DNA from 2 places in the Sphingomonas sp. GC_Shp_6 genome. Region 2 is predicted to be linked to the other one. Evidence: riboswitches for the same ligand, from Rfam matches in the RefSeq annotation. Region 2 holds a riboswitch; the other holds the start of a gene.

Region 1 (4,107 bases), on a different contig from region 2:
GAGCGCGTCGCCCACGATCCCGAAGACCTGGCGGACGCCGATCTCCGCCAAGGTTTCGACGAGCAGTTCGGCGACGGTCGAGGACATGGGCACGCTCCGGTGTTCGGCTGGACAGCGTGAGGACGTGTCAGGCGGACTTTGGTTGCCATGCCGGTGGCTTTGCGTAGACATGGCGGCATCGTTCCGCCCCCGGAGTTCGCAGATGCGCCAGACCCTGATCGCCCTTCTCGCCCTTGCCGCCACGCCGGTGGGCGTCCACGCTCAGGCGATGAAGGACGATCCGTATATCTGGTTGGAGGAGCCCGCCTCGCCGCGCGCGATGGCGTGGGTAGAAAGTCACAACGCCGCCAGCACGAAGCGGCTGGAGGCCGATCCGCGCTATCCCGTGCTTTACCAGGAGGCGCTGGCGATCGCGGGCGCGCGCGACCGGATCCCGATGCCCGGCTTCATCCACGGCGCGATCTACAATTTCTGGCAGGATCCCGAGCATCTGCGCGGGATCTGGCGCAAGACCACGCTGGAGAGCTATCGCACCGCCGATCCGCAATGGACGACGGTGCTCGACATCGATGCGCTGGGCAAGGCCGAGGGCAAGAGCTGGGTCTCGCACGGTTTCGACTGCCTGCCGCCCGATGAGAAACGCTGCCTCGTATCCTTGTCCGACGGCGGCGAGGATGCGGTGGAGGTGCGCGAGTTCGATCTCGACACCATGCGCTTCGTGGCGGGCGGGTTCCACCTGCCGCGCGGCAAGCACCGCGTCGCCTGGGAAGATATCGACCATCTGCTCGTCGCGACCGACTGGATTCCGGGCGAGCTGACGCCGTCCGGCTATCCCTATGTCGTCAAGCGGCTCGCGCGCGGCCAAGCGATGGCGCAGGCGACCGAAGTGTATCGCGGCGGCAAGGACGATGGCGGCTATGGCGTCTCGCCGAGCGTGCTGCGCGATGGCCAGGGCCGCACGCTGGCGGTGATCGAGCGGCCGCTCGACACGTTCCGCCACCAGAGCTTCGTCGTGACGCCCACCGGCACGCGGCAGCTCGCGATTCCCGACAAGGCGAGCGTCGCCGAGCTGGTCGATGGCCGCGTCATCGTGCGGCTGGACGAGGCGTGGCCGGCGCATGGCGCAAGCTTCGTATCGGGCGCGCTCGCCAAGCTGGATCTGGCGGCGGTGAAGGCCACGCCCGATCGGCTGGCGCCCAAATTGGTGTGGACCCCGGGCCCGCGCGACGCGCTGAACGGCACCGCATCGACGCGCGACCATCTGCTGATCGAGACGCTCAGCAACGTGCAGGGCCGCGCGTTCGTCTATGCGCCCAAGCGCGGCGGCGGCTGGACCATGACCCGGCTGGCGCTGCCCGACAATCTGTCGGTCGGCTTCGGATCGACCGACGAGAACAGCAACCGCGCGTTCGTGGTGACCAACGGCTTCCTGACGCCGACGACGGTCGATCTGGCCGACACGACGACGGGCACGCTGCAGACGGTGAAGACGCTGCCGCCCAAATTCGATGCGTCGCGCGACGTGGTCGAGCAGCGCGAGGCCACCTCCACCGATGGCACCAAAATCCCGTATTTCGTCGTCCACCGCAAGGACATCGCCTATGACGGCACCACGCCGACGCTGATGACCGCCTATGGCGGGTTCCAGGTGAGCATGACGCCCTCCTATTCGGGCACGACGGGCAAGCTGTGGCTGGAACGCGGCGGCGCGCTGGTGCTGGCGAACATCCGCGGCGGCGGCGAATTCGGTCCCGCATGGCACGAGGCGGGGCTCGGGACGAAGCGGCAGATCGTCTATGACGATTTCGCGAGCGTCGCGCGCGACCTGATCGCGCGGCGGATCACCAGCCCGCGGCGGCTCGGCATCGAGGGCGGCTCCAATGGCGGGCTGCTGATGGGCGTGCAGTTCACCCAGCATCCCGAACTGTGGAACGCGGTGGTCATCCAGGTGCCGCTGCTCGACATGATCCGCATCTCCAAGATCGCGGCGGGCGCGTCGTGGCAGGGCGAATATGGCGACGTGAACGCCGATCCGGCGGCGATGGCGTTCTGGCAGAAGACCTCGCCCTACCAGAATCTGCGCGCCGGCGTGGCCTATCCGGAGCCGTTCATCTTCACCACCACCAAGGATGACCGCGTCGGCCCCCAGCATGCGCGCAAATTCGCCGCGCGGATGGAGGCGATGAAGCTGCCCTTCTATTATTACGAGAATACCGAGGGCGGGCACGGCTCCGGCGCGGACCTGAAGCAGACCGCGCGTACCACCGCGCTGACGATGACCTACCTCCAGAAGAAACTGATGGAATGACCGACGACGCGCGCCATGCCGACAAGATGCGCCGGATGCAGGCGGCCAAACAGGCGATCATCGCGGACAAGACGATCGAGAAGGGGCTGCTGATCGTCCACACCGGCGCGGGCAAGGGCAAGTCGACCGCCGCCTTCGGCATGGTGGCGCGCGCGATCGGCCACGGCATGACGGTGGGCGTCGTCCAGTTCGTGAAGGGCGCGATGGCCACGGGGGAGAAGGCGGTGTTCGACGCCTTTCCCGATCAAGTGACCTTCAAGCCGATGGGCGAGGGCTTCACCTGGGACACGCAGGACCGCGCCCGCGACATCGCCGTCACCCGCACCGCCTGGGACGAGGTGAAGCGGATGATCGCCGATCCGGCCTATGCGATGGTGGTGGCGGACGAACTCAACATCGTGCTGCGCTACGACTATCTGCCGCTGGACGAGGTGCTGGCGGTGCTCGCCGCCCGCGCGCCGATGAAGCATGTCGTCGTCACCGGCCGCAACGCGCCCGAGGCGCTGATCGCGGCGGCCGACCTCGTCACGGAAATGACGCCGGTGAAGCACCCGTTTCGCGCCGGCGTGAAGGCGCAGGCGGGAATCGAGTTCTGACCACCCGCGCGCGGGTCGCCGTTGACGGCCCCATCGCCCACCGATAGGCCGGCGGCGCGACAGGTTCCCCGGCGACGGGGTGAAAAGGGAACGGGGCTCACCCCGGCTGCCCCTGCAACTGTACGCGGCGAGCCATCGCGCCACAGGCCATTGGGATTCCTCCCGAGAAGGCGGCGCGGACGGTGACGACCCGCGAGCCAGGAGACCTGCCCGTCGCGGTCGTCCTCCGTCCGGCCAGGGTGCGCCGAGCGGGCGGGGTCCGCGTGATCCCGAGCGGCGGCATCGTCGGCCGGCGCCTCGCGTGCCGGCCTGTGCCGTGTCGCGAGGAGATTCCTGTGCCGTTCACCCTATCCCCTATTCCGTGCCGCCCATGCTGATCCCCGTCGAGGACGGCCCGGCGATCGTCGCCTGCTCCACCTGCCGCTCGGGCGATGATGCCACCGGCCCCCGCGGCGGAACGCGGCTGGTCGCGGCGCTGCGCGCGGTCAAGGCATCCGACCCGGCCTATGCCGGCGTCGCGGTGCAGGCGATGCCGTGCCTGTTCGCCTGCCAGGATTCGTGCACCGTCCATCTGCGCGCGCCCGGCAAGATCGGGTACGTGCTCGGCCGGTTCACGCCCGACGAGGCGGCGGCGCGCGCGATCCTGGATCATGCCGTGCTCCATGCCGCGAGCGACGACGGGCAGGTGCCGTACAAAAGCTGGCCCGAGGGCGTCAAAGGCCATTTCCTGACGCGCACGCCGCCCGCCGGATTTGTCGTCGCATGATTGGCTTTTCCAGCGTCGCCGCGTTCGATGCCGCGCTCGCCAGCCTGCCCGCGCCCGACCGGGCCGCGCGCGCCGCCGCCGCCGAGCGTCAGGCGCAACTCACCAAACCGCCGGGGTCGCTCGGCCGGCTGGAGGCGATCGCGATCGATCTCGCCGGCTGGCAGGGCCGCGAGCGCCCCCGGATCGATCGCGGTCGTGCGGTGGTGTTCGCGGGCAATCACGGCGTGGCGGCGCGCGGCGTCAGCGCGTTTCCGCCCGAAGTGACCGCGCAGATGGTCGCCAATTTCGCATCCGGGGGTGCCGCGATCAACGCGCTTGCCGCCGCCTCCGGGCTCGAACTGCGCGTCGTACCGCTCGATCTCGACCGGCCGACCGCCGACTTCACGCGCGGCCCCGCGATGGACGCGGCCGAATGCCTCGCCGCGCTGAACGCGGGC
Region 2 (4,107 bases):
GCCCGGATCGCGGCGAGGCGGCGCAGCGCGGGCACGATCACCGGGCCGCCGCAATTGATGAGGTCGCGCGCGAACCACGCATGGCGGGTATCCTTCAGCAGCGCGCGGCGCATCGCCGCGCCGCGGCTCGGGCCGTCGGGTGCGATGATGATCGCAGGGGGATCCATCACCAGCGCCTCACCCGACAGCCGGCCGGTGTGGGTGAGGCCGTGCCGGGTGGCGGCGTTGGCGAAACCGGCATGCGTCATCATGTCGTCCAGCAGCGTGCCCGGCCCGGTCGCCAGCTCGCCCGAGATATAGAGCAGCGCGGTGGGCCGGCGGTCGTGCCGCGCGACGGAGGCGACCGTGCGATCGATCTCGGCGTTCAGCGCGCGCCCGGCGGCGCGCGTGCCCGTGGCTTCGGCGATCTGCATCACCTGCGCCTCGCTGTCGGCGATCGACGGCGCGAAGTTCAGCACCAAAGTGTGCAGGCCGGCGCGCGCATAGGCCGCCTTGGTGGCCATCGGCGTGAAGCTGCTGGTGATGACCAGATCGGGGTGGAGCGCGATCACCTCCTCCGCCGTGCCCTCGGTGCCGCGGAACCGCCGCGCCAGTGCCACGGGGATCGAGGTCGCGCTCGGCTCCTGCGAATAATGGCTGATCGCCGCGATCCGTGCGGGGGGCACGAGGCGCATCAGCACCGCGTCCGCGCACGGATTGGTCGAGACGATCCGCATCGGCACCGCGCCCGCCCGCGGCGGTGGCGCGGCGGGCACGGGCCCGCACGCACCGAGCAGCAGAAGGGCGCCGAGCGCGCGCATCAGTCGAGCGACACGCGCACGCCGCCATAGGCCGCGCGGCCATAGGTGCCATAGCCGGCGATCACGCGGTAGGATTGGTCGGTGACGTTGTCGACGCGTCCATAGACCGCGATCCGCCGGTTGATCGGCATCTCGGCGCGCACCCCCAGCAGCGCATAGCCGTCGAGCCGGACGGTGTTGGCAGCATTGTCGAAACTGTCGCCGACGGCGGTGACGGTGCCGCCGATCTGCAGCCCGAAGGGGAAGCGGTAATCGACGTTCGTGCTGATCGTCTGGTGCGGCCGCCGCGCGAGATCGAGCCCATAGGCCGTGCCCGGCGTGCGGTTCTTCGCATCGATATACGAATAATTGGCCGAGAATGTCAGCGCATCGACGGGCTTGAGCGCCAACGTCAGTTCGACGCCATCGGCGGTCGCGCGCGCGATATTGTCGTACACGCCGAACGCGCGATCGACGCAGATGCTGCCGCTCGTCAATTGCTCGAGCCGCGTGCACGAGCGGAAGGTGATCTGGTTGCGCGTGATCCGGTTGAAATAGGTGGCGCTCGCCACCGCCCGGCCGCCGAGCAGCGACTGTTCCACGCCCAGATCGTAATTGCGCGCGACCTCGGGCGAGAGCCGCGTGTTCCCATAGGCGCTGTAGAGCTGGTAGAGCGTCGGCGCCTTGAAGCCCTCGCCATAGCTCGCGCGCAGCGTCGTCCCGGTGCGAAGCGCCAGCGCCGCATCCGCGCCGAAGCTCGTGTGGTTGCCGAACGTGTCGTGATCGTCGTTGCGCACGCCGCCGGTGATCGTCAGCTCGCGGATCGGCTTCACGATCGCCTCGCCATAGACGCTGGTGATGCCGGTCCGCTCGGTGGTGAAGCCGTCGTAGAAGCGACTATTCTCGCGCTCTGCCCCGCCGACGAGGCGGATCTGCTGGGTCAGCGTGAAATCGCCCTGATATTCATACCGCTCGCTGCGACCGCGCGCCAGGAACGTCTCGGTCGGGTCCTGCGTCGGATCGTAATTGTCGCGGTTGATGTCGGCGATGGTGAACGCGATCCGGTTGCGCAGGCGATCGCCCAGCAGGTTCGCGTGAAGCCCGGCATAGCCGTAGATCTCCTGCGCGGTGCCATATTCGGAATCGTCCGCCAGCGTATAGTTGGGGGGCGGGAAGCCGTCGAAATTCGCCTTGCTGTGCGCATAATAGCCGCGCAGATCGATGCCGATGCCCGGTGCGATCTCGTAATCCAGCCGCCCGGTGCCGCCGATCTGCTCGTAACCGTCGCGCTCGGTGCCGATCGCCGCGGCCGAGATGCCGTCGGTGCGCAGATAGCCCGCGGTCAGCGCGCCCGACAGGTTGCCGGTCGCCCCCGACAGCCCGGCGCTCGCAAACGCCGTGCCCGCATAGCCACCTTCGGCGCGCGCGCGCGCGTGGAGGCCCTCGGTCGGCGTCTCGGTGATGATGTTGACGACGCCGCCGATCGCCTGGCTGCCCCAGGGCACGGCGTTGGGCCCGCGGAGCACCTCGATCCGCGCGACCGAGGCCGACAGCAGGTTGGCGAAATCATAGCCGCCGCTCGCCGACGACGGATCGTTGACGCGCACGCCGTCGATCACCACCAACGTCTGCTCCGCCTCGGCGCCGCGGATGCGCACGCTCGTCAGCGTGCCGATGCCGCCGTTGCGCGTGACCGTGACGCCCGGCGTCGTCGCCAGCAGGTCGGACAGCACGGTCGTCTGGCGGCGCTCGATCTCGGCGCGGTCGATCACGGTGACCGCCTGCCCCACCTCGCGCGCATCCTGCGGCACGCGCGAGGCGGTGACGATGACGTCGGTGCCGGGGGCGACGCTGTCGAGCCCGGTATCGGCGGGCGCGACCTGCGCGGCGGCGGGCGAGGCGATCAGCGCGGCCGGGATCAGCGCGGCGGAGATCAGGAAAAGGGACTTCACGTGGGCACATCCTCATAAGGACCGCGCGCGGAAGTGCGAGCGGCCGGATGTCGCTCGCTCGAGGGAATGCCTCGTCCGCACCGGAGCTCCCGCCCGTGCAGTGGATCGACCGTGAGAGGCAGGTCTCCTGGCTTCCGGGTCGCCGCGCCCACCCCGCCTTCCCAGGCCGTGGCCCAGTGGCATATCGGGGTGGCCGCTATCCGGTCACAGTTGCGGGTACAGCGCCGGCCTCGCGGATATTCCCGCTGTCCCGGCTTCCCTTTTGATCCCGTCGCCGGGAACCCTTCACAGCGGCGCCCCTAGCCGCGCGGGCGGGCAGCGTCAACGCGCGGCCTTATCGCGGGGCGCCGGGAACATCCCGTGCGCGCGCCGGTTCCTGATCGCGATCAAGGGCTCATCACGTCCAAGGGAGGCGTTCATGGATATCTGCAATCTCATCCTCGAAGACCATGCCGAGCAGCGCAAGCTGTTCGCCATCATCGAGGAGATCGGCACCGACGACACCGAAGCGCTGGGCTCGGTGTGGAACCGCCTTCACGGCCTGCTCGACACGCATGCCGAGGCCGAGGAACGCTATTTCTACCCGACCGTGGTGCGCCGCGGCGAGGGCGCGGGCGATGCCGACGACATGCACGAGGAGGTGGAAGACGCGATCGACGATCATAACGAGATCCGCGACGCCGCCGCCGCGGTCGCCAAGGAGCAGGTGGGCACGAAGGCGTGGTTCGACGCGGTGGACAAGGCCAACCTCGTCAATTCCAAGCACATGGCGGAGGAGGAACGCCAGGGCATGACCGATTATCGCCGCCATACCAGCGCCGAGGAACGCCATGCCGCCGCGATCAAGTTCGCCGCGTTCGACGCGAAATATCTGACCGGCGTGAAGGCGGTCGACAAGGACCCAGACGCTTATATCGACGAGCAGAAAGGCTGAGCGGACCGGCCCGCATCCGGGTCGCCATCGTCAGCGGGAGACGCCCTGTCCGGGCGTCTCCGCCGAATGCTCAACGCTGGTCGGGGCTCGAGAACGCCACCGGATCGAAGCGCGCGGGCGACACGCGCGGCGGCGGGGTGGTGGCATCGGGCCTGACCAGCGCGGCTTGCTGCGCATCGGGCTGGGCCGCGAAGTGCAAGTCGTCCGCGAGATAAGCGGTCACCATGGTGTCGGCGGCGAGCCGGCCGCTGGTGCCGTGGATGAGGAACATCGGCCATGCGACCACGACGCCGCCGCCGATCGCCAGCACTTCCTGCCCCGTCCCCTTGCGGGCGAGGCGCCCCGAAATGCGAACCGGGCCGCTCGGCGTCTCCACATAGTCCAGCCGGATCTCCAACTGTCCGCTTTTGCCGAAATGGCCGTTGCGTTCCGAACGCATGAC

Evidence for each region. A riboswitch is a leader RNA that binds a small molecule or an ion and turns the genes downstream of it on or off. The one in region 2 is predicted to bind cobalamin.
Region 1: another riboswitch for cobalamin. It lies ahead of OXQ95_RS00910 (DUF1636 domain-containing protein); the one in region 2 lies ahead of OXQ95_RS14515 (TonB-dependent receptor).

The regions. Positions count from the first base shown of each region.
Region 1 is NZ_JALNUO010000001.1:161,905-166,011, reverse strand. Features, by position in the region: gene OXQ95_RS00925 (thiamine pyrophosphate-binding protein) at 1-87, opposite strand, end outside; gene OXQ95_RS00920 (prolyl oligopeptidase family serine peptidase) at 269-2,308, shown strand; gene cobO (cob(I)yrinic acid a,c-diamide adenosyltransferase) at 2,305-2,904, shown strand; cobalamin riboswitch at 2,949-3,133, shown strand; gene OXQ95_RS00910 (DUF1636 domain-containing protein) at 3,275-3,670, shown strand; gene cobT (nicotinate-nucleotide--dimethylbenzimidazole phosphoribosyltransferase) at 3,667-4,107, shown strand, end outside.
Region 2 is NZ_JALNUO010000014.1:7,743-11,849, reverse strand. Features, by position in the region: gene OXQ95_RS14520 (ABC transporter substrate-binding protein) at 1-800, opposite strand, end outside; gene OXQ95_RS14515 (TonB-dependent receptor) at 800-2,731, opposite strand; cobalamin riboswitch at 2,831-3,032, opposite strand; gene OXQ95_RS14510 (hemerythrin domain-containing protein) at 3,150-3,665, shown strand; gene OXQ95_RS14505 (hypothetical protein) at 3,736-4,107, opposite strand, start outside.